Regions from separate parts of the Mesorhizobium calcicola genome, predicted to be linked through region 4. Evidence: predicted binding sites of a transcription regulator. Region 4 holds the regulator's gene; each other region holds the start of a gene.
What was found. Region 4 encodes PhoB, which activates phosphate uptake and scavenging genes when phosphate is short. Its sites were predicted from a motif close to TGTCATNNANCTGTCAT; they were not measured.
Positions count from the first base shown of each region.

Region 1: the regulator PhoB is predicted to act here: its motif matches at 2,591-2,607, upstream of ACFSQT_RS05290 (alkaline phosphatase D family protein).
Region 2: the regulator PhoB is predicted to act here: its motif matches at 2,088-2,104, upstream of ACFSQT_RS32700 (acid phosphatase).
Region 3: the regulator PhoB is predicted to act here: its motif matches at 2,099-2,115, upstream of olsB (l-ornithine N(alpha)-acyltransferase).

Region 1 covers NZ_JBHUGY010000009.1:88,967-93,588, forward strand. Annotated here, with positions in the region: gene ACFSQT_RS05275 (hypothetical protein) at 1-463, opposite strand, end outside; gene ACFSQT_RS05280 (TetR/AcrR family transcriptional regulator) at 508-1,125, opposite strand; gene ACFSQT_RS05285 (MFS transporter) at 1,199-2,482, shown strand; gene ACFSQT_RS05290 (alkaline phosphatase D family protein) at 2,679-4,253, shown strand; gene ACFSQT_RS05295 (hypothetical protein) at 4,382-4,622, opposite strand, start outside.
Region 2 covers NZ_JBHUGY010000062.1:17,681-22,302, reverse strand. Annotated here, with positions in the region: gene ACFSQT_RS32710 (cytochrome b) at 1-1,135, shown strand, start outside; gene ACFSQT_RS32705 (cytochrome c1) at 1,163-2,020, shown strand; gene ACFSQT_RS32700 (acid phosphatase) at 2,149-2,844, shown strand; gene ACFSQT_RS32695 (alpha-hydroxy acid oxidase) at 3,026-4,171, shown strand; gene ACFSQT_RS32690 (adenine phosphoribosyltransferase) at 4,181-4,622, shown strand, end outside.
Region 3 covers NZ_JBHUGY010000025.1:21,848-26,469, forward strand. Annotated here, with positions in the region: gene grpE (nucleotide exchange factor GrpE) at 1-347, shown strand, start outside; gene ACFSQT_RS15715 (trimeric intracellular cation channel family protein) at 465-1,097, shown strand; gene olsB (l-ornithine N(alpha)-acyltransferase) at 1,160-2,047, opposite strand; gene ACFSQT_RS15725 (response regulator) at 2,220-4,511, opposite strand.
Region 4 covers NZ_JBHUGY010000061.1:35,448-40,069, reverse strand. Annotated here, with positions in the region: gene pstA (phosphate ABC transporter permease PstA) at 1-390, shown strand, start outside; gene pstB (phosphate ABC transporter ATP-binding protein PstB) at 408-1,232, shown strand; gene phoU (phosphate signaling complex protein PhoU) at 1,258-1,965, shown strand; gene phoB (phosphate regulon transcriptional regulator PhoB) at 1,985-2,674, shown strand; gene ACFSQT_RS32485 (hypothetical protein) at 2,763-3,026, opposite strand; gene ACFSQT_RS32480 (ROK family protein) at 3,117-4,361, opposite strand.

The DNA of each region.
Region 1 (4,622 bases), on a different contig from region 4:
CCAGCACAAGGCCGATCGTGCAGCCGTCGCGGGCGTCCATCTGGCCGACCTTGGCGACGAGCAGCACCTCGGTCGGCTTGTTCTGATCCTCGGGAGTGCTGATCGAGCGGCGGTGGATCACGGCAAAGGGCACAGCCTTGTCGCCCTTGGTCTCGACGCGCCATTCGATCTTGGCTCCGGACGAATTGAAGCCGGAAAAACTTTCCCAGACCGATGTCATGTCGCTGCCGGGCGGAAACCCATAGAACAGCGATTCACGGGCATCGTCATAGGCGATCAGCACGGGATAGCCGCGATAGCCCGAACAGGCGAGATCGGCCCAGTCGCCGTCGCCTTCCCCGGCCTGCGCGTAGGTGACGCAGTCCTTCTTCCAGTCGAGATCGGTGTAGGCGCTTGAGATGCCGTCGGCACGGGCCGCGTGACAAAGGCCGGCAAGGGCGAGCGGGATCAGAATGGCACGCATGGCGGACGATCTCGTTGCAAGCCACCGCAGCGTAGCGCCAAACGCTATTTCTTCAAGCTCGCTTCGATTAGCAGGTCGGCATTGCGGGCAACCGATTGCGCCGGGCCGGCGAGCCCGAACAGCTGGCCGCTGATATAGGCGCCTTCGATCAGGAGCAGCAGGCCGTCGCCCAGCGTGTCGGGGTCTTGCGCGCCCATGGCAACCGCCATGGCGCGCAGCCGCCGGCGCAGTTCCTGCTTGTTGGTCTCGCTGACCATGCGGGCCGGATGGCTGTGTTCGGGGTACTCGACCGCGGCATTGGTCATGCCGCAGCCGCGATAGTCCGCCACTTGCGTGCGCTTGCCGATGCGGGTCAGGAAAGCCTTGATCTGCGCGCGCGGGTCGCCGGGGTGAGCGGCGACCGCCTCATCGAAGCGCTCCCAGTACTCAAGGTCGTATTGCCTGAGATAGGAGGCGGCCAGTTCATCCTTGGAGGGGAAGCTGCGGTAGAGGCTGGGCTTGGTGACACCGGCGCGTTTGACGATCTCGTCGACGCCGATCGCCCTGATGCCGCGCCGGTAGAACAGCTCGTAGGCCACATCGAGGATTTTCTTGGCGGCCTTCGGCGGCGCCGATGCATGACCGTCGCTGATGGTCACTTCAATATTTTTGTCCGTTGGCATCTTGAAACTCGATTGACAATGTTACCGATCGGTACGTATACCTTCTCCCGTCTGCAACGTACCGGTCAGTAACATGATAGCTCAATCCCGTCCGTTTGGCCAGCGCTACGCTTTCGTCGTGGTTGGTGTCATCTTCCTCTGCCTGCTGGTCGCGGCCGGCCTGCGGTCCGCCCCCGCCGTCATGATGCTGCCGCTGGAGAACAGTTTTGGCTGGCGGCGCGACGTCATCTCGCTGGCCGCCGGTGTCGGCATCCTGCTCTACGGTCTCACCGGGCCGTTCGCCGCCGCCCTGATGGAGCGGATCGGGCTGCGCCGCACGCTGCTTGCCTCGCTGGTGGTGATGTCGGGCTCGACCGCGCTCAGCCTGCTGATGACCAAGCCCTGGCACCTGTTCATCACCTGGGGCGTGTTCTCGGGCATTGGTTCGGGCGCTGTCGCCAGCGTGCTCGGCGCCACCATCGTCAACCGCTGGTTCAAGACCAATCGCGGCCTTGTCATGGGATTGATGTCGGCCTCCAGTGCCTCCGGCATGCTGGTGTTCCTGCCGCTGATCGCCGCGCTGGCGCAGTCGGGCGGCTGGCAGCCGGTCGTCATTGCGGTCGCGATCGCCACCGCGGCCCTGATACCGCTGGTCTGGCTGCTGGTGCCGGAGCGGCCGGCTTCGATCGGCATGGTGCGCTATGGCGCCGAAGCCGACGACGTGCCGCCAATGCCGCCCGCATCACAGGGCAATTTCCTCGCCCACACGTTCTCGACGCTGCGCCGTGCCGCCGGCACGCGCGTGTTCTGGTACCTGTTCGCCACCTTCTTCGTCTGCGGCTTCACCACCAACGGGCTGGTCGGCACGCATCTGATCGCCTTCTGCGGCGACATGGGCATCGGCGAGGTGCAGGCCGCTGGCCTGCTGTCGATGATGGGCATTTTCGACCTGATCGGCACGACATTGTCGGGCTGGCTCACCGACCGCTTCGACCCGCGCAAGCTGCTCGGCGTCTACTACGGCATCCGTGGCCTGTCGCTGATCTACCTGCCCTATTCCGGCTTCTCGGCGACCAGCCTGATCATCTTTGCCGTGCTCTACGGCCTCGACTGGATCGCCACCGTGCCGCCGACGCTGAGGCTTGCCAACGAGGCATTCGGCGACCGCAGCGGCCCGATTGTGTTTGGCTGGATCGTCGCCGGCCACCAGATCGGTGCGGCCACCGCGGCTGCCTTCGGTGGCACCATGCGCGAACTGCAGGGCAACTACGAGCTGGCCTTCCTGATCGCCGGCATGACGGCGATCGCCGCCGCCTGTATCTCGCTTCTGATCAACACCAGCCGGCCGGCGTTCGAACCGGAGCCGCAAGCGGCTTAATCGCTGCCGTCACAGGAGAGAGGCGCCGTCGGCCAAACTGCCGATCTCCCCCTCGTGGGGGGGATCGGTGCTTCGCCGTCCGCGCGAACTGTCGACACGCCTGTTGATCGTCAGAAAACCTTCATGGTTTCGAAATGCGCCTGAAACATTGAGGCTGGACTTTGGTGGCACCTTTCAAGCCATCCAGGAGACAGCCATGAACAAGCTCTCGATGACCCGCCGTGCTTTCGTCACCTCCGCCAGCGCCGTTGGCCTGGTCGGCGTCTCCAGCCTGGCGCTGCCATATTATTCGCGCGCCAACCAGCGCCCGGCCTTTACCCATGGTGTCCAGTCAGGCGATGTCGACGCCACCAGCGGCATGGTGTGGACGCGTACCGATCGTCCGTCGCGCGTCATGTTCGAAGTGTCGTCGACGGAGAATTTCACTGATGCCGTCCGCCTGGCGCCGCTCGATACCTCGCCGGCCAGCGACTACACGGTCAAGCGGCTGCTCACCGACCTCGCGTCCGACCAGGACATCTTCTACCGCATGACGGCAGCCGATCTCGCCGACATCAACACCGTCTCCGAGCCGATCGTCGGCCGGTTCAGGACGGCGCCCGCTTCCAGGCGCGACATCAAGTTCGCCTGGTCGGGCGACACCGCCGGCCAGGGCTGGGGCATCGACGAGACCGGCATGAAGACCTATGCCACGATCGGCAAGCACACGCCCGACTTCTTCCTGCATTCCGGCGACACCATCTATGCCGACGGCGTCATGAAGGACGAAGTCGACCTGCCCGGCGGCGGCAAGTGGAAGAACGTCGTGCTGATCGACGGCAAGCGCAAGGTCGCCGAGACGCTGGACGAATACCGCGACCAGTGGAAATACAACATGATGGACAGGAACGTGCTCGGCCTGAGCGCCATCTGCCCGACCTTCTACCAGTGGGATGACCACGAAGTGCTCAACAACTGGTCGGATTCGAAGAATCTCAGCGCCGACAACCGCTACACGGAGAAATCCATCCACGTGCTGGCGGCACGCGCGGCGCGCGCCTTCCATGAAATGACGACGATCCGCTACGAACCGTCGGAGCCCGGCCGCGTCTATCGCAAGATTGCCTACGGGCCGCTGCTCGACGTGTTCTTCCTCGACATGCGGTCCTATCGCGGCCCCAACGGTCCGGACATGCAGGATGAGATGACGCCGCAGTCGCGCATGCTCGGCGAACAGCAGACGAAATGGCTGAAGCGCGAGCTGGCGAATTCGAAAGCGACCTGGAAAATCATCGCCGCCGACATGCCGCTCGGCCTCGTCGTCTGGGACGATGGCGCCAAGAAGGTCGGCGCAGAAGCGGTCAGCAACGGCGACAACGGCCCGGCCAAGGGACGCGAGCTGGAGATCGCCGACCTGTTGCGCTTCATCAAGAACGCCGGCATCAGCAACACCGTCTGGCTGACCGCCGACGTGCATTACACCGCCGCGCACTACTACAATCCGGACAAGGCGCAGTTCCAGGATTTCAACCCGTTCTGGGAATTCGTCTCGGGGCCGATCCATGCCGGCACGTTCGGCCCGAACGATTTCGACATGACCTTTGGTCCGGAGCTGAAGTTCATCAAGGCGCCGACCGCCGAGCAAGGCCAGAACCTGCCGCCGTCGGCCGGCCTGCAATTCTTCGGCCTGGTCGATATCAACGGCGCCAGCGAACAGATGACGGTGCGGCTGATGGATCGCGACGACAACGAGCTCTACAAGGTGACGCTCGACCCGGTGCGGTCGGCGTAAGCGCGCCTTTCATCCTCCCCCTTGTGGGGAGGGTCGGCGAGGCGGCTTCGCAAGCGAAGCTGGCGAGACGGGGTGGGGTGACGCGCCGGCGTGGGAGACCCACGCTCCGCTTCGCGGATGCCCGGTCCTTAGTCCGGGTAGCAGACCATCGGGATGTTCGGCCAGACGGCGGTGTCGCAGTTGGCGGCGGCCTGCCTCTGCTTGAAGGCGGCGCTGACCGGGCCGGTCACCATCGGGTCGACACCGTCTGGCGCGTCGGCGAAAACCTGCTCGGCGGACGGCGCATCGGACGGCAAGGCGGGCCGCGCTTCCTTCTGCGTCGCGGCAGACTGCGCGGCGTTGGCCGCCAGCAGGACGGCAAAGGCAGCG
Region 2 (4,622 bases), on a different contig from region 4:
GGCGCAGATCCTGACCGGCATCGTGCTGGCCATGCATTACACGGCCGACACCAATCTCGCCTTCGGCTCGGTCGAAAAGATCATGCGCGACGTGAATTCGGGCTGGCTGCTGCGCTACATGCATTCGAACGGCGCCTCGTTCTTCTTCGTCGCCGTCTACATCCACATCTTCCGCGGCCTCTACTACGGCTCCTACAAGGCGCCGCGCGAGCTGCTGTGGATCCTCGGCTGCATCATCTATCTTCTGATGATGGCGACCGGCTTCATGGGCTACGTGCTGCCTTGGGGCCAGATGAGCTTCTGGGGCGCCACCGTCATCACGGGCTTCTTCAGCGCCATCCCGCTGGTCGGCGAATGGATCCAGCAGCTGCTGCTAGGCGGCTTCGCCGTCGACAATCCGACGCTGAACCGCTTCTTTGCGTTGCACTACCTGCTGCCGTTCATGATCGCCGGTGTCGTCGTGCTGCACGTCTGGGCGCTGCATGTCGTCGGTCAGTCGAACCCGACCGGCATCGAGGTCAAGTCGAAGACCGACACCGTTGCCTTCACCCCTTACGCGACCATCAAGGACGCGTTCGGCATGATCGTGTTCCTGTTCATCTTCGCCTATTTCGTCTTCTACCTGCCGAACTTTCTCGGCCACCCGGACAACTACACGGTCGCCAACCCGCTGAAGACGCCGGCCCATATCGTGCCGGAATGGTACTTCCTGCCGTTCTACGCGATCCTGCGCGCCATCACCTTCAATATCGGGCCGATCAATTCCAAGCTCGGCGGCGTGCTGTGCATGTTCGGCGCTATCGCCATGCTGTTCCTGGTGCCGTGGCTCGACACCTCGAAGGTGCGCTCGGCGGTCTACCGGCCCTGGTACAAGCTGTTCTTCTGGCTGTTCGTGGCCGATGCCATCCTGCTCGGCTGGCTGGGCTCGCAGCCCGCCGAAGGAAGCTATGTGTTCATGGCGCAGATGGCGACGCTGTTCTACTTCGCCTTCTTCCTGGTCGCGCTGCCGGTGCTCGGCCTGATCGAGACGCCGCGAAGGCTGCCGAACTCGATCACCGAGGCCGTGCTCGAGAAGAACAAGGGCGGCAGCGGACATCCGGCGGGTGCTGCGGGCGCACCAGAGACCAAGGGCTGAGCGGTAGAGAATCTAAGGGGATTTGGCATGAAGAAGATTCTCACCTCGCTGACGTTGCTTGGCCTCGTGGTTGTTGGCACCGGGGCGATCGCCGCCGAGGAGGCACACAACGCGGCCGCGCCGACGCATTTCCCGATCAACGAGCCGAAGGAGATGGACTGGAGCTTCGCCGGGCCGTTCGGTACCTACGACAAGGCGCAGCTGCAGCGCGGCCTGAAGGTCTACAAGGAAGTCTGTTCGGCCTGTCATTCGATGAATTTGGTGACGTTCCGCACGCTGTCGGACCTCGGCTATTCGGACGCGCAGATCAAGACACTGGCGGCCGAGTATACGGTCCATGACGGCCCGAACGACGCCGGCGACATGTTCGACCGTCCCGGCAAGCCGTCCGACCACTTCCCGGCGCCATTCGCCAACGAGGAAGCCGCCGCTGCCTCCAATGGTGGCGCTGCCCCGCCCGATATGTCGCTGCTGGCCAAGGCGCGCGGCGTCGAGCGCGGCTTCCCGCGCTTCGTCTTCGATATCTTCACGCAGTATGCCCAGGGCGGCCCCGACTACATCCATTCCCTGCTGACGGGCTACGACCAGACGCCGCCGGCCGGAATGGTCATTCCGGAAGGCACCCATTACAACCCGTACTTCATGTCCGGCGTGTCGCTGAAGATGCCCAAGCCGCTTTCCGACGGCCAGGTGACCTATGATGATGGCGCGCCGCAGACGGTCGATCAGTATTCCCGCGACGTCGCTGCCTTCCTGATGTGGGCGGCCGAGCCGCATATGGAAGCCCGCAAGAAGACCGGCTTCCGCGTGCTGGTGTTCCTGCTTCTGTTCGGCGCGCTGGTCTACCTCACCAAGCGCAAGGTGTGGGAAGGCGTGGCGCACTAACCGCGCACGGCCATGTGATCACAAAAGGGCGCCACGAGGGGCCCTTTTGCATTTGGGAGGCCGGTCGTGTCACATGGCCGTCACCGCATCTGGCGATCCTGTGCCGCTCTCATCAAAGGATCGCACCCATGAAAAGATACGCATCGCTCGCGGCAGGCCTGCTGCTGCTCATCGTCGGCTCGGCCGCGCAAGCCGAGGACGCCCAGCCCTTCGTCACCAACAAGGATGTCGACTTGACGATGATCCTGCCGCGGCCGCCGGCAAACGATTCGGCGCAGACCAAGGCTGAACTTGGCGAAGTGCTGACGCTGCAGGTGACGCGCACGCCCGAGATGGTGGCCGCCGCTGTCGCCGACGCCGAGGAGAATGTCTGGCGCTTTGCCGATGTCATGGGGCCGAAGTTCAACAAGGAAACGCTGCCGAAATTCAGTGCCTTCTTCGACCGCGTCGTGGCCACCGAAGGCGCCGTCGTCGATCCGGCCAAGGATGTCTGGAAGCGCCCGCGTCCGCACCAGCTCAGCGACCTCGTCAAGCCCGTGGTCAAGCTGTCCAGCTCCGGTTCGTGGCCGTCCGGCCACGCCACCGTCGGCACCATGATGGGCATCATCCTGTCCGACATGGTTCCGGAAAAGCGCGCCGAGATCATGGCGCGCGCGGCTGAATACGCCCACAATCGGGAGGTCGGCGGCATCCACTACGCGTCCGATATCGAGATGGGCAAGATTTCCGGCAGCGTCATCGCCGCGGTCCTGCTCAACCGGGACGACTTCAAGGCCGAATACGACGTGGCCAAGGCCGAGCTTCGTTCCGATCTCGGCATGTAATCTCTCGTCAGCAGTCGATTTTCGATGAAAGGGGCGCTTCGGGCGCCCCTTTTTTATGCTCGCGGTTGTGGCTCGGGGGACTGCCCGGCAATTAGGCCGTTGGCACGGAGACAACAGATTGATATTCGACGCACCAAACGGCGGCGAAAGACTTGCCCCGACATGGCATTTGGAATTGATGATGCGGCTCAGCGACTGTCACAATTTTTCCGATTTCCGCCGCATGGCGCAGCGGCGGCTGCCGGGGCCGATCTTCAACTACATCGACGGCGCGGCGGACGACGAGGTCACCTATCGCCGCAACACCGAAAGCTTCGAGACCTGCGACCTGGTTCCCAACGTCCTGCGCGGCGTCAGCGAGATCGACATGTCGGTGACGGTGATGGGCCAGAAGCTGGCGATGCCGGTCTATTGCTCGCCGACTGCCCTGCAGCGGCTGTTCCACCATCAGGGCGAGCGCGCGGTCGCCAAGGCCGCGGCCAAATACGGCACGATGTTCGGCGTGTCCTCGCTTGGCACCGTCAGCCTCGAGGAGGCGCGCCGGATCAGCAGCGGCCCGCAGGTCTATCAGTTCTATTTCCATCGGGATCGCGGCCTCAACCGGGCGATGATGCAGCGGGCGAAGGAGGTTGGCGTCGAAGTGATGATGCTGACCGTCGACAGCATCACCGGCGGCAACCGCGAGCGTGACAAACGCACCGGCTTTGCCATTCCCTTCAAGCTCAACCTGGCCGGAATGCTGCAGTTCGCGCTCAAGCCGGCCTGGGCGATCAACTATTTCACCCATGAGGGCTTCAAGCTGCCGCAGCTCGACGAGCATGTCGACATGGGCGGCGGCACGATGTCGATCAGCCGCTACTTCACCGAGATGCTCGATCCGTCGATGACCTGGGACGACGTCGCCGAGATGGTCAGGCTGTGGTCGGGCCCGTTCTGCCTCAAGGGCATCATGTCGGTGGAGGACGCCAAACGCGCCGTCGAGATCGGCTGCAGCGGCATCGTGCTGTCGAACCATGGCGGGCGGCAACTGGATGGCTCGCGGGCGGCGTTCGACCAGCTTGCCGAGATCGTCGATGCGGTCGGCGACCGGATCGACGTCATCATGGATGGCGGCGTGCAGCGCGGCACGCATGTGCTGAAGGCGCTGTCGCTCGGCGCCAAGGCTGTCGGCGTCGGCCGCTACTATCTGTTTCCACTGGCGGCGGCCGGCCAGCCGGGCGTCGAACGGGCGCTCGAGCAGATGCGGGTCGAGATCGAACGCGGCATGAAGCTGATGGGCTGCAGTTCGATCGAACAATTGTCGCGCAAGAATCTCCGTTTCAGGTAATCTCGAACCATGAAATCCTCCCTCGAAGTCTCACTTCTTGCCGCGATCCGCACCATTCCGGACTATCCCAAGCCTGGCATCCTGTTTCGCGATATCACCACGCTGCTCGGCAATGCGCGCGCCTTCCGCCGCGCCATCGACGAGCTGGTGCATCCTTATGCGGGCCAGAAGATCGACAAGATCGCCGGCATCGAGGCGCGCGGCTTCATCCTTGGCGGCGCCGTCGCTCATCAGCTCTCGGCCGGTTTCGTGCCGATCCGCAAGAAGGGCAAGCTGCCTTTCGAGACCGTGCGCGTCGCCTACAGCCTGGAATACGGGCTGGACGAGATGGAGATGCACAAGGATGGCGTCTCACCCGGCGAGAAGGTGATCCTGGTCGACGATCTGATCGCCACCGGCGGCACCGCGGAGGCGGCGGTCAAGCTCTTGCGCCAGATCGGCGCCGACATCC
Region 3 (4,622 bases), on a different contig from region 4:
TCCCGGCCGAGGCCAAGGCATCGGGCGATGCCGGCTTCAAGGCGCTGATCGAAGGCGTCGACCTCACCGAGCGCGCCATGCTGTCGGCGCTGGAACGGCATGGGGTCAAGAAACTCGCGCCGGAAGGCGAGAAGTTCGATCCCAATTTCCACCAGGCGATGTTCGAAGTGCCCAATCCGGATGTCCCGGCCAACACCGTGGTCCAGGTTGTGCAGCCGGGCTATTCGATCGGCGAGCGGGTGCTGCGCCCGGCCATGGTCGGCGTCGCCAAGGGCGGCCCGAAGGTTGCCGCCGAAGCGCCAGTCGAGCCTGGGCCTGTCAATGAGCAGGCCGAGAAGGACGCTTAGATAGGGAATAGGGGAATAGGGGAATAGGGGGTCGTATCGGCGGCGCAGCTTCGTGCTAACATACTGGCATACTCCCATACTCCCATACTCCCCTACTGCCTTATTCCCCTTGGTCCCATGAATCCCATCGCGCTTCTCGACTATGCCGGCGTCGCCGTCTTTGCCGCGACCGGGGCGCTTGCTGCTTCACGCAAGCAGCTCGACATCATCGGTTTCCTGTTCCTGGCCAGCGTCACCGGCATCGGTGGCGGTACGTTTCGCGACCTGATCCTCAACGTGCCGGTGTTCTGGGTGGGAAACCGCGACTACGTGCTGATCTGCGCGGTGGTGGCGGTTGTGGTGTTCTTCACCGCGCACCGTGTCGAATCCCGCTACAAGCTGCTGCTTTGGCTCGACGCCATCGGCCTTGCCGCGTTTTCCGTGATGGGCGCGGCCAAGGGACTTGCCATCACCGGCTCGCCGGCGGTGTCGGTGATCACCGGCATGCTGACCGCCACATTCGGCGGCATCCTGCGTGACCTTCTGGCGGGGGAGCCTTCGGTGCTGCTGAAGCCGGAAATCTATGTCACGGCCGCGCTCGTCGGCGCTGCCGTCTTTACTGCAGGCGATGTCGCCGGCTTGCCACAGATTGTTTCAGGATTGGGCGGCTTCATCGCGGCGTTAGCCGTGCGCGGCGGCGCGCTTCGTTTCGGCTGGGCGTTTCCGTCCTACAAGAGCCGGCCCGGCCGGCGGCCGGAAGATATTCCGTGAAGATGAAAGCGCGTAGCGAATAGGGAAGGCGGCCGATATTGCTTCTATTCGCTATTCGCTATTCACGCCGCGAAACGCTGGGCTTCCCCGCCATAATAATTGACGTAGCGGGCGCCGATTTCCTTGACCGGCATCACGACGAACACGTCGACCGTCGAGAATTCGCGGTCGATGACGCAGCCGTCGCCGATGCGGGCGCCGACGCGCAGATAGCCCTTGACCAGCGGCGGCATCGCCGCGATCGCCGCCTTGGCGTTGACCGCCTCAATCGGCATCAAATCCATCGAACAGTAACGCCCGGACACCGCGCGCACGTCCCAGGCCGAATTCGTCCGGCAGTGGTGGGCGAGATAGGTGAGCGCCTCGGCATGCGCGGCCGGCACGGTGCCGTGGAAGGAAGCGCAGCCGGTCATCACACCGATTTCGTAGTGGTTGATATAAGCCCAGATACCTTGCCACAGCGCCTCGATGGTGCGCTTCGAGCGGTATTCGGGCAAAACGCAGGAACGGCCGAGCTCGAGAAAACGCTGGCCGGGGTGACGGGCGATGAGCTTGGTCAGCTCGAATTCGCCTTCGGAATAGAACCCTCCGGCCGCGGCTGCGATTTCTTGCCGCAACAGGCGATAGGTGCCGACGATACGGCGATGTTCGGGGCCGGAAAGTGAAGTATCGAAGACAAGCAGATGGTCGCAGAGCGGGTCGAACCGGTCGGCGTCGCGGCGATCCTGCGCCTGGAACAGATCCTTCCTGGCGCCAAGTTCATCGTAGAACACCCGGTAGCGGACTTCCTGCGCGGCCGCGATCTCGGCCTCGTTGCGGGCGAGCCGCACTTCGAGATTACCGATTCGGCCGAGTGCTGCGCCCTTTGTGACGGAATCGACGCTACGTCCGGCAAGCAAGGCGCTGCTGGCGTTCGGCCGAGTGTCACATTCCGGCATAACTGTATGCACGAGTGATTCTCCTTCGAGCCATCCCTCTTGGCACGGGGATACGGTGTAGGTGCAACAGGATTGTGACAGTACCGTGATACGACGTCGCGGGCAATACTTCGTCGGCTGGTGAATACGGTCAACCGGCTGCGTTATGTGAGGAGACGGGTCGGCGCAGAGGAAGAAAAGCGGCTCAGGCCGCGACTTGTCCCTCGACGGCATTGACCAGCGCGTCAGGGTCGAGTGGCTTGGTGACGAAGCCGCTGGCGCCATGAGCCAGCACCGCATGGCGGGTCTTTTCCTGGCTGTCGGCCGACAGCACCATGATCGGCACCGGCGGCGCGGCGGTTTCCTCCTCGTGGCGGCGGATGGCGGCAATCGCGTCCAGCCCGTCCATGACCGGCATGTGCAGATCCATCAGCACCACGTCGAAGCGGTGTTTGTGCCCGGCGCCGGTGACAGCCTCGACGGCGGCCTTGCCGTTGCCGACCACCTCGACGCGATGCCCGGCCTTCAGCAGCGTGGCGCGGGCAAGCATGGCGTTGATGTCATTGTCCTCGGCGATCAGCACCGACAGGCCTCGCTGGCGGCTGCCGACGGCACGAAGTGAGGGCGCGCCGTGCTTTTCCGGCTGCGGCTGGGCGAGTGCGAGAGCATTGCTGCTCAACAGCACACGCAGAAGCGTTCCGCCACGCACCGGCCTGGCAAGGAAGGTTGCGTAGCCGCTGGCGCGGAACTCGCCAAGCATGCCGCGGTCGGTCGGCGCGATCAGCGTGATCGCCTCGCAGTCGGTGAAACCGTTCTGGCGCAGGCGCTTGAGCAGCCTGCCGTCGCTCTCTTCCATGGCCGCGTCGACCAGAAGCACATCGCAGCCGTCGGCGAAGGGCGCTGCCTGCGCGACGGTGGTGGCGACATCGACCGCGCCGCCATTGGCGCGGATGGTGCGGGCGATGGCATCGGCCTCGACGGCGTTTTTGGACAGGATCACCGCGCGCTTGTCCGAGAGCGCGTTCTGCCGGCTCTGCGGCGCTTCGGTGGCCGATATTGCCGGGACTTCGAAGACGAACTCGGATCCCTGGCCAAGCCGGCTCGATACCGAAATCGTGCCACCCATGGCGGCCACCAGGCGTTTGGAGATGGCAAGACCGAGGCCGGCCCCGCCATGCGTGCGCGTCGACGTGCCGTCGGCCTGCTCGAACTCCTCGAAAATGCGCTCCAGGTCCTCATCATGCAGACCTGGACCGGTATCGGCGATGGTGAAGCAGATGCGGTCGGTGGTTTCGGTGCGCGCGCGCGCAATGCTCACCAATACGCCGCCGCTATCGGTGAACTTGATGGCATTGCCGATGAGGTTGAGCAGCACTTGCCTGACCTTGCCCGGATCGGCGGTGATCAATTGCGGCACGTCGGGTTCGACATGGCAGCCGAGCCCGATATCCTTGGCGAAGGCGCGGGCAGCCAGCAATTCGATGATGTTGTCGGCGATCTCGCGCACCGACATCGGCTGCGGTTCCGGGTCGAAGCGCCCTGCCTCGATCTTGGAGTAATCGAGCAGATCCTCGATCAGGGCGAGCAATGCGCTGGCCGAGGTCGAGACGGCGCCGACATAGGTCTGCTGCTCCGGCGACAGGCTGGTGTCGGCCAGCAACCTGGCCATGCCCATGATGCCGTTCATCGGCGTGCGAATTTCATGGCTGACCGTGGCGAGGAAGCGCGATTTGGCCTGGCTGGCATATTCGGCCCGCTCGCGAGCGGTGATCAGCGAGGATTCGGCCCGTTTGCGGGCGGTGATGTCGCGGGCGATGGCGCGATGCGACGCGGCGCCGCTGTCCTTGTCGCGCACCGACAGTTCGATCCACGAAAACCAGCGCGGACCGCTGGGCGTGCGGATGGCGACATCGGTGGAGCTCAGGCACTCATGGTCGGAAAAGGCGGCATCGGGAACGATGCCGACATCGATGCCGAGTTCAGCCAGCGTCTTGCCGGCCAGGTCGCGCTGGTCGGTTTCGACGAGATCCGCAAAGACCTTGTTGGCATAGACGATGTAGCCATCGCGGTCGCGATGAATGACGAGGTCGCCAAGTGCGTCGATCAGGCCGCGAAAGCGTTCCTCGCTCTCCTGCATTTCCCACATGCGGTCGGCCAGCGTCTCGATCTCGGCGCGGCTGCGGGCGGTGGTCTCGTCAAGCAGCGCCGCGGTGCGGTGTTCGCTCCGCCTGGTGCGCAGATGCATGGCAAGGCCGGCGAGGCCGATTGCCAGCAATGCGACGCTGATAAAGACCGGTGCCCCGGTCAGATGCGCCAGGCCTGCCAGGACGACGATGGCGACGAAGGCCAGGAACGGAAGGCGGCCTTCCCGCCTGGCGGGTTCCGGTCCGGGCACCAGCGGCGGCGCGGCGACAAAGCGCCGCGTCGACACCGGTGGGGGCGCCCCATCGATGCCTTCGCCAGTGTCCGCCTGTTGGCTGCCGGATTCCGCGATCATGCGAAATCCTTGCCAGACAGACATTATGGAAAATTGCGGCGGATCGTTCGAATTTTAGCGGATGAGCGCTTTTTGCCGGGGCGACGATGGATTTGCCACCGGACGTGGCAA
Region 4 (4,622 bases):
GCGACACGGGCAGCACTTGCCGCCGTGCCGCCGTCGATCCGCGCGGCGGCGCTTGGCCTCGGCGCGTCCAAGATGCAGATGGTGTTCCAGCACATCCTGCCGCTGGCCGCACCCGGCATTCTCACCGGCACGATCATCGGCCTGGCGCGGGCGCTGGGCGAAACCGCGCCGCTGCTCCTGATCGGCATGGTCGCCTTCGTCGCCGACTATCCGAAGACGCCTTTCGATCCGGCGACGGCGCTGCCGGTGCAGATCTACATGTGGGCGAACGAGGCCGAACGCGCCTTCGTCGAGCGCATGTCGGGCGCCATCATAATCCTGCTCATCTTCCTCATGGCCATGAACATCACCGCGATCGTGCTTCGGCGTCGGTTCGAGCGGCGCTGGTAGAAAAAAGGCATTTTGGTATGAACATCATGACCGAACAGTCTGTTGAAAACGCAGTGGGCGATAAAATGAGCGCCAAATCGAACGAAGTCATCAAGATGCGCGGCGACAAGGTCGGCGTGTTCTACGGCGAGAAGCAGGCGCTGTTCGACGTCAATCTCGACGTCCGCCTGAACCAGGTGACGGCGTTGATCGGCCCTTCCGGCTGCGGCAAGTCCACCTTCCTGCGCTGCCTCAACCGCATGAACGACACCATCGACTCGGCGCGGGTGACCGGCAAGATCACGCTCGACCAAGAGGATATCTACGACAAGAGCATCGATGTCGTCGAACTCAGGGCGCGCGTCGGCATGGTGTTCCAGAAGCCCAATCCGTTCCCGAAGTCGATCTACGAGAACGTTGCCTATGGCCCGCGCATCCATGGGTTGGCCAAGCGTAAGGCCGACATGGATCAGATCGTTGAACAGAGCCTGAAGAAGGCGGCGATCTGGAACGAGGTCAAGGACCGCCTGCAGGAGCCCGGCACCGGCCTTTCCGGCGGCCAGCAGCAACGCCTGTGCATCGCACGTGCCATCGCCGTGTCGCCCGAGGTGATCCTGATGGACGAGCCCTGCTCGGCGCTCGACCCGATCGCCACCGCTCGCGTCGAGGAACTGATCGACGAACTGCGCCAGAACTACACGATCGTCATCGTCACCCACTCGATGCAGCAGGCGGCGCGCGTGTCGCAGCGCACGGCGATGTTCCATCTAGGCTATCTGGTCGAGGAGGGCGCTACCGACAAGATGTTCACCAACCCCGACGACAAGCGCACCCAGGACTACATCACTGGCCGCTTCGGCTGAGCTCAGGCATACGAGGACTAAGATCATGGGCGAACACACCGTCGCTTCTTTCGACGAGGATCTCGGACAGATCCGCAGGCTTATCAGCGACATGGGCGATCTCGCCAGCTCGATGGTCAGCGGTGCCACCAAGGCGCTGCTGAGTTCCGACAACGCCATGGCCCAACGCGTCGTCTCCGACGACGCGATCATGGACGCGCGCCAGCGCGAGCTCGACGACCGCGCCATCACACTGATCGCCAAGCGGCAGCCGATGGCCGACGATCTGCGCCATGTCGTCGGTTCGATCCGCATGGCCGGCGACCTTGAACGCATTGGCGACCTTGCCAAGAACATCGCCAAACGCGTCGGCACCGTCGGCCTAAGCGTCACGCCGCGCGACCTGTCGCACTCCATCGACACCATGGCGCAGCTGGTGCTGATCCAGGTGCAGGGCGTCATCGAGGAATATGCGGCGCGCGACGCCGAGGCCCTGGCGAAACTGCGCGCCGCCGACGAGCGCATCGACGTCAAGTACACCTCCGTGTTCCGCGAACTGCTGACCTACATGATGGAAGACCCGCGCAACATCACCGCGTGCACGCATCTTTTGTTCTGCGCCAAGAACCTCGAGCGCATCGGCGATCACGTCACGAACATCGCGGAAAATGCGTATTATGTTTTGACCGGCAAGCAGTTGCCCGCCAATCGTCCGAAGCAGGACGAGACGGCAATGTCCGCGCCGGCGGCATGACGACAGGGGTGACCAGTCGATGATCGCGCCACGCATCATGGTCGTGGAGGACGAGGAGCCGCTGGGTGTGCTGCTCCGCTACAATCTGGAGTCCGAGGGTTACCAGGTCGAGGTGGTGACGCGCGGCGACGAGGCCGAAATTCGCCTGCAGGAGAACGTCCCCGACCTTCTGGTGCTCGACTGGATGGTGCCCGCGGTTTCCGGCATCGAACTCTGTCGCCGGCTAAGAATGCGTCCCGAGACGGAGCGGCTGCCGATCATCATGCTGACCGCGCGCGGCGAGGAAAGCGATCGTGTGCGCGGCCTCTCCACCGGGGCCGACGATTATCTGGTCAAGCCGTTCTCGACGCCGGAGTTCATGGCCAGGGTCAAGGCGCTGCTGCGCCGCGCCAAGCCGGAAGTGCTGTCCAGCGTGCTCAAGGTCGGCGACATCGTGCTCGATCGTGAATCGCACCGGGTCTATCGCAAGAAGAGCGAGATCCGGCTCGGACCTACCGAATTCCGCCTGCTCGAATTCATGATGCGCCATCCCGGTCGCGTGTTTTCGCGCAGTCAGCTGCTCGACAATGTCTGGGGCGAGACGATCTATATCGACGAGCGTACGGTGGACGTCCACGTCGGCCGGCTGCGCAAGGCGGTCAACAATGGCCGCATGCCCGACGTCATCCGCACCATCCGGGGGGCGGGATACGCGATCCGCGAAGACTAGAGCTTGTCCCATCCCGATAAGAACGGGATGGGACTCCAAGATCAAAACTCCAGTCAGCAGGCAGTCGCCAATGCCGTGAAGAGGGTGGTTAGCGGACTTCGACTTCTCCCAACAGATGTTGCCGCCTCATCTCCTCTTCGACCCAGGCAGTAACGCGCCGGAGCTTTGAATGTTTGATGTCTCGCATGATCAGTTGCGTTGTGGCCGCATCGACCTCGCCGATATCAATTTCGCCCCAGCCGTTGGTTCGTAGGAAGCGGTAGACGTCCTCACCGAAGTTGCGAACACGATGGATGAGGCCGTAAAGCTCGGCCTGATCTATGTTGAAGTTGATCACCAACGAACGGGACATCAGCAGATCATACAGGCAGACACATTGCCAATTGATGTCCGCAATGGGTCGAACTCGGTCGTTCAGAATGATTGAGTTTCGCCCTGACCGTCAGGCAACGTTCTTTCCGGCACCCGTTCTTGCCTGCGCGCCCGGCGCGAAAATCTCCTGGTCGACGAAGGTCAGCGCGCGCATGGCGCAGCCTTCGCGGATCAGCGGCAGTTCGTTCGGCTCGGTGTCGAAGGAAATCGATTTCGAGTGCTGGCCGCCGGCGGTCTGGGCTATCGCCTCGCGCAAGGCAGGCTCGATCAGGTCGAAGGCCGCGGCGCTGACGCCGACCATTGCGACGGGCGCCGGATCGATCAGCGCGAACAGGCTGCCGAGACCGTAGCCGAGCGCCTCGCCGGCCTTGCGATAGGCCTCGCGCTCGGGTCCATCCCTTTCGCGCGCCGCGGTCGCCAGGGCGCGCATGTCAGCGTCACTGACATCGGCGACCGGCTCGGTGTCCTCGCCCAGCTGCCTTGCATTGCGCCAGATCGCGTAGTTGCCGGCATAGGCCTCGACGCAGCCGCGCCGTCCGCACCGGCACAGCGCGCCGTTCGGCCGATGGATCATGTGGCCGAACTCGCCGCCCGAGGAATGGGTGCCGGTGAACAGCTCGCCCTTCAGCACCAGGCCCATGCCGATGCCGTGCGACAAGAGGATGGCGATGAAATCGTCACGGTAGCGCTGCGGATCGCGCCAGCGCAGCGCCACCGCCATCATGTTGCAGTCGTTCTCCATGGTGGCGGGGATGCCGAACTCGTCTTCGAGTATGTCGGCGAAGGCGATATCGGTGTGTGGCGTGATCGGCGACCACAGCATGGCGCGGGCACGCGTGTCGGTGATGCCCTGGATCGCCAGCGCGATGCGGGCGACGCTGCGGACGTCGAGATCGGGATCCTCGATGCGGCGCCGCACGATGGCGACGCATTCGTCGATCAGCGCGTCGCGCGACATGGTCAGCGTGTCCAGCCGGCGCTGTTCCTCGGCGATCACCTGGCCTGCATAGTCGATGACGGCGACCGAGAGGAAGTTCAGCGACAGCACCACGGTCATCACCGCCGCCGCTTCCGGATTGAGGCCGAGGCCGACCTGCGGCCGGCCGCGTTTGAGCGAGCCGGCCTCGCTCGGCTTGCTCTCGGTCAGGATGCCTTCGCCGATGAGGTCGGCGGAGATCGCCGATATGGTCGAATGGCTGAGGCCCGTGGTCGCGGCGATCTCGGTGCGGGACGGCTGTCCGGCGCGGCGCACGGCCGCAATCACCATCGCCCGGTTGCGGCGGCGCAGATCGTCGTGGCGGATTCCGACCGACATGCTTTTCACATCCTCCCGGTCGCCGCGGCCTCTCGTTGCCTCCCGAAGGCCATCAGCGAAGCCTGAAAGCGCGAGGCGCTTCAGGCACTTGTTTCCGCGCGTGTCGTTGTCCCCAAACCACTGCGCACCTTTGGGGCGACATGCGCCAGACAAATTCTGGCAGAAGGCCACCATCCTGTCATTATTTATTCCGGAGCTCGAAAAAAATTCAGAGGGACATCAAAATCCACCAGAATCGATGTTGACAGCGTTCGGGTGTTA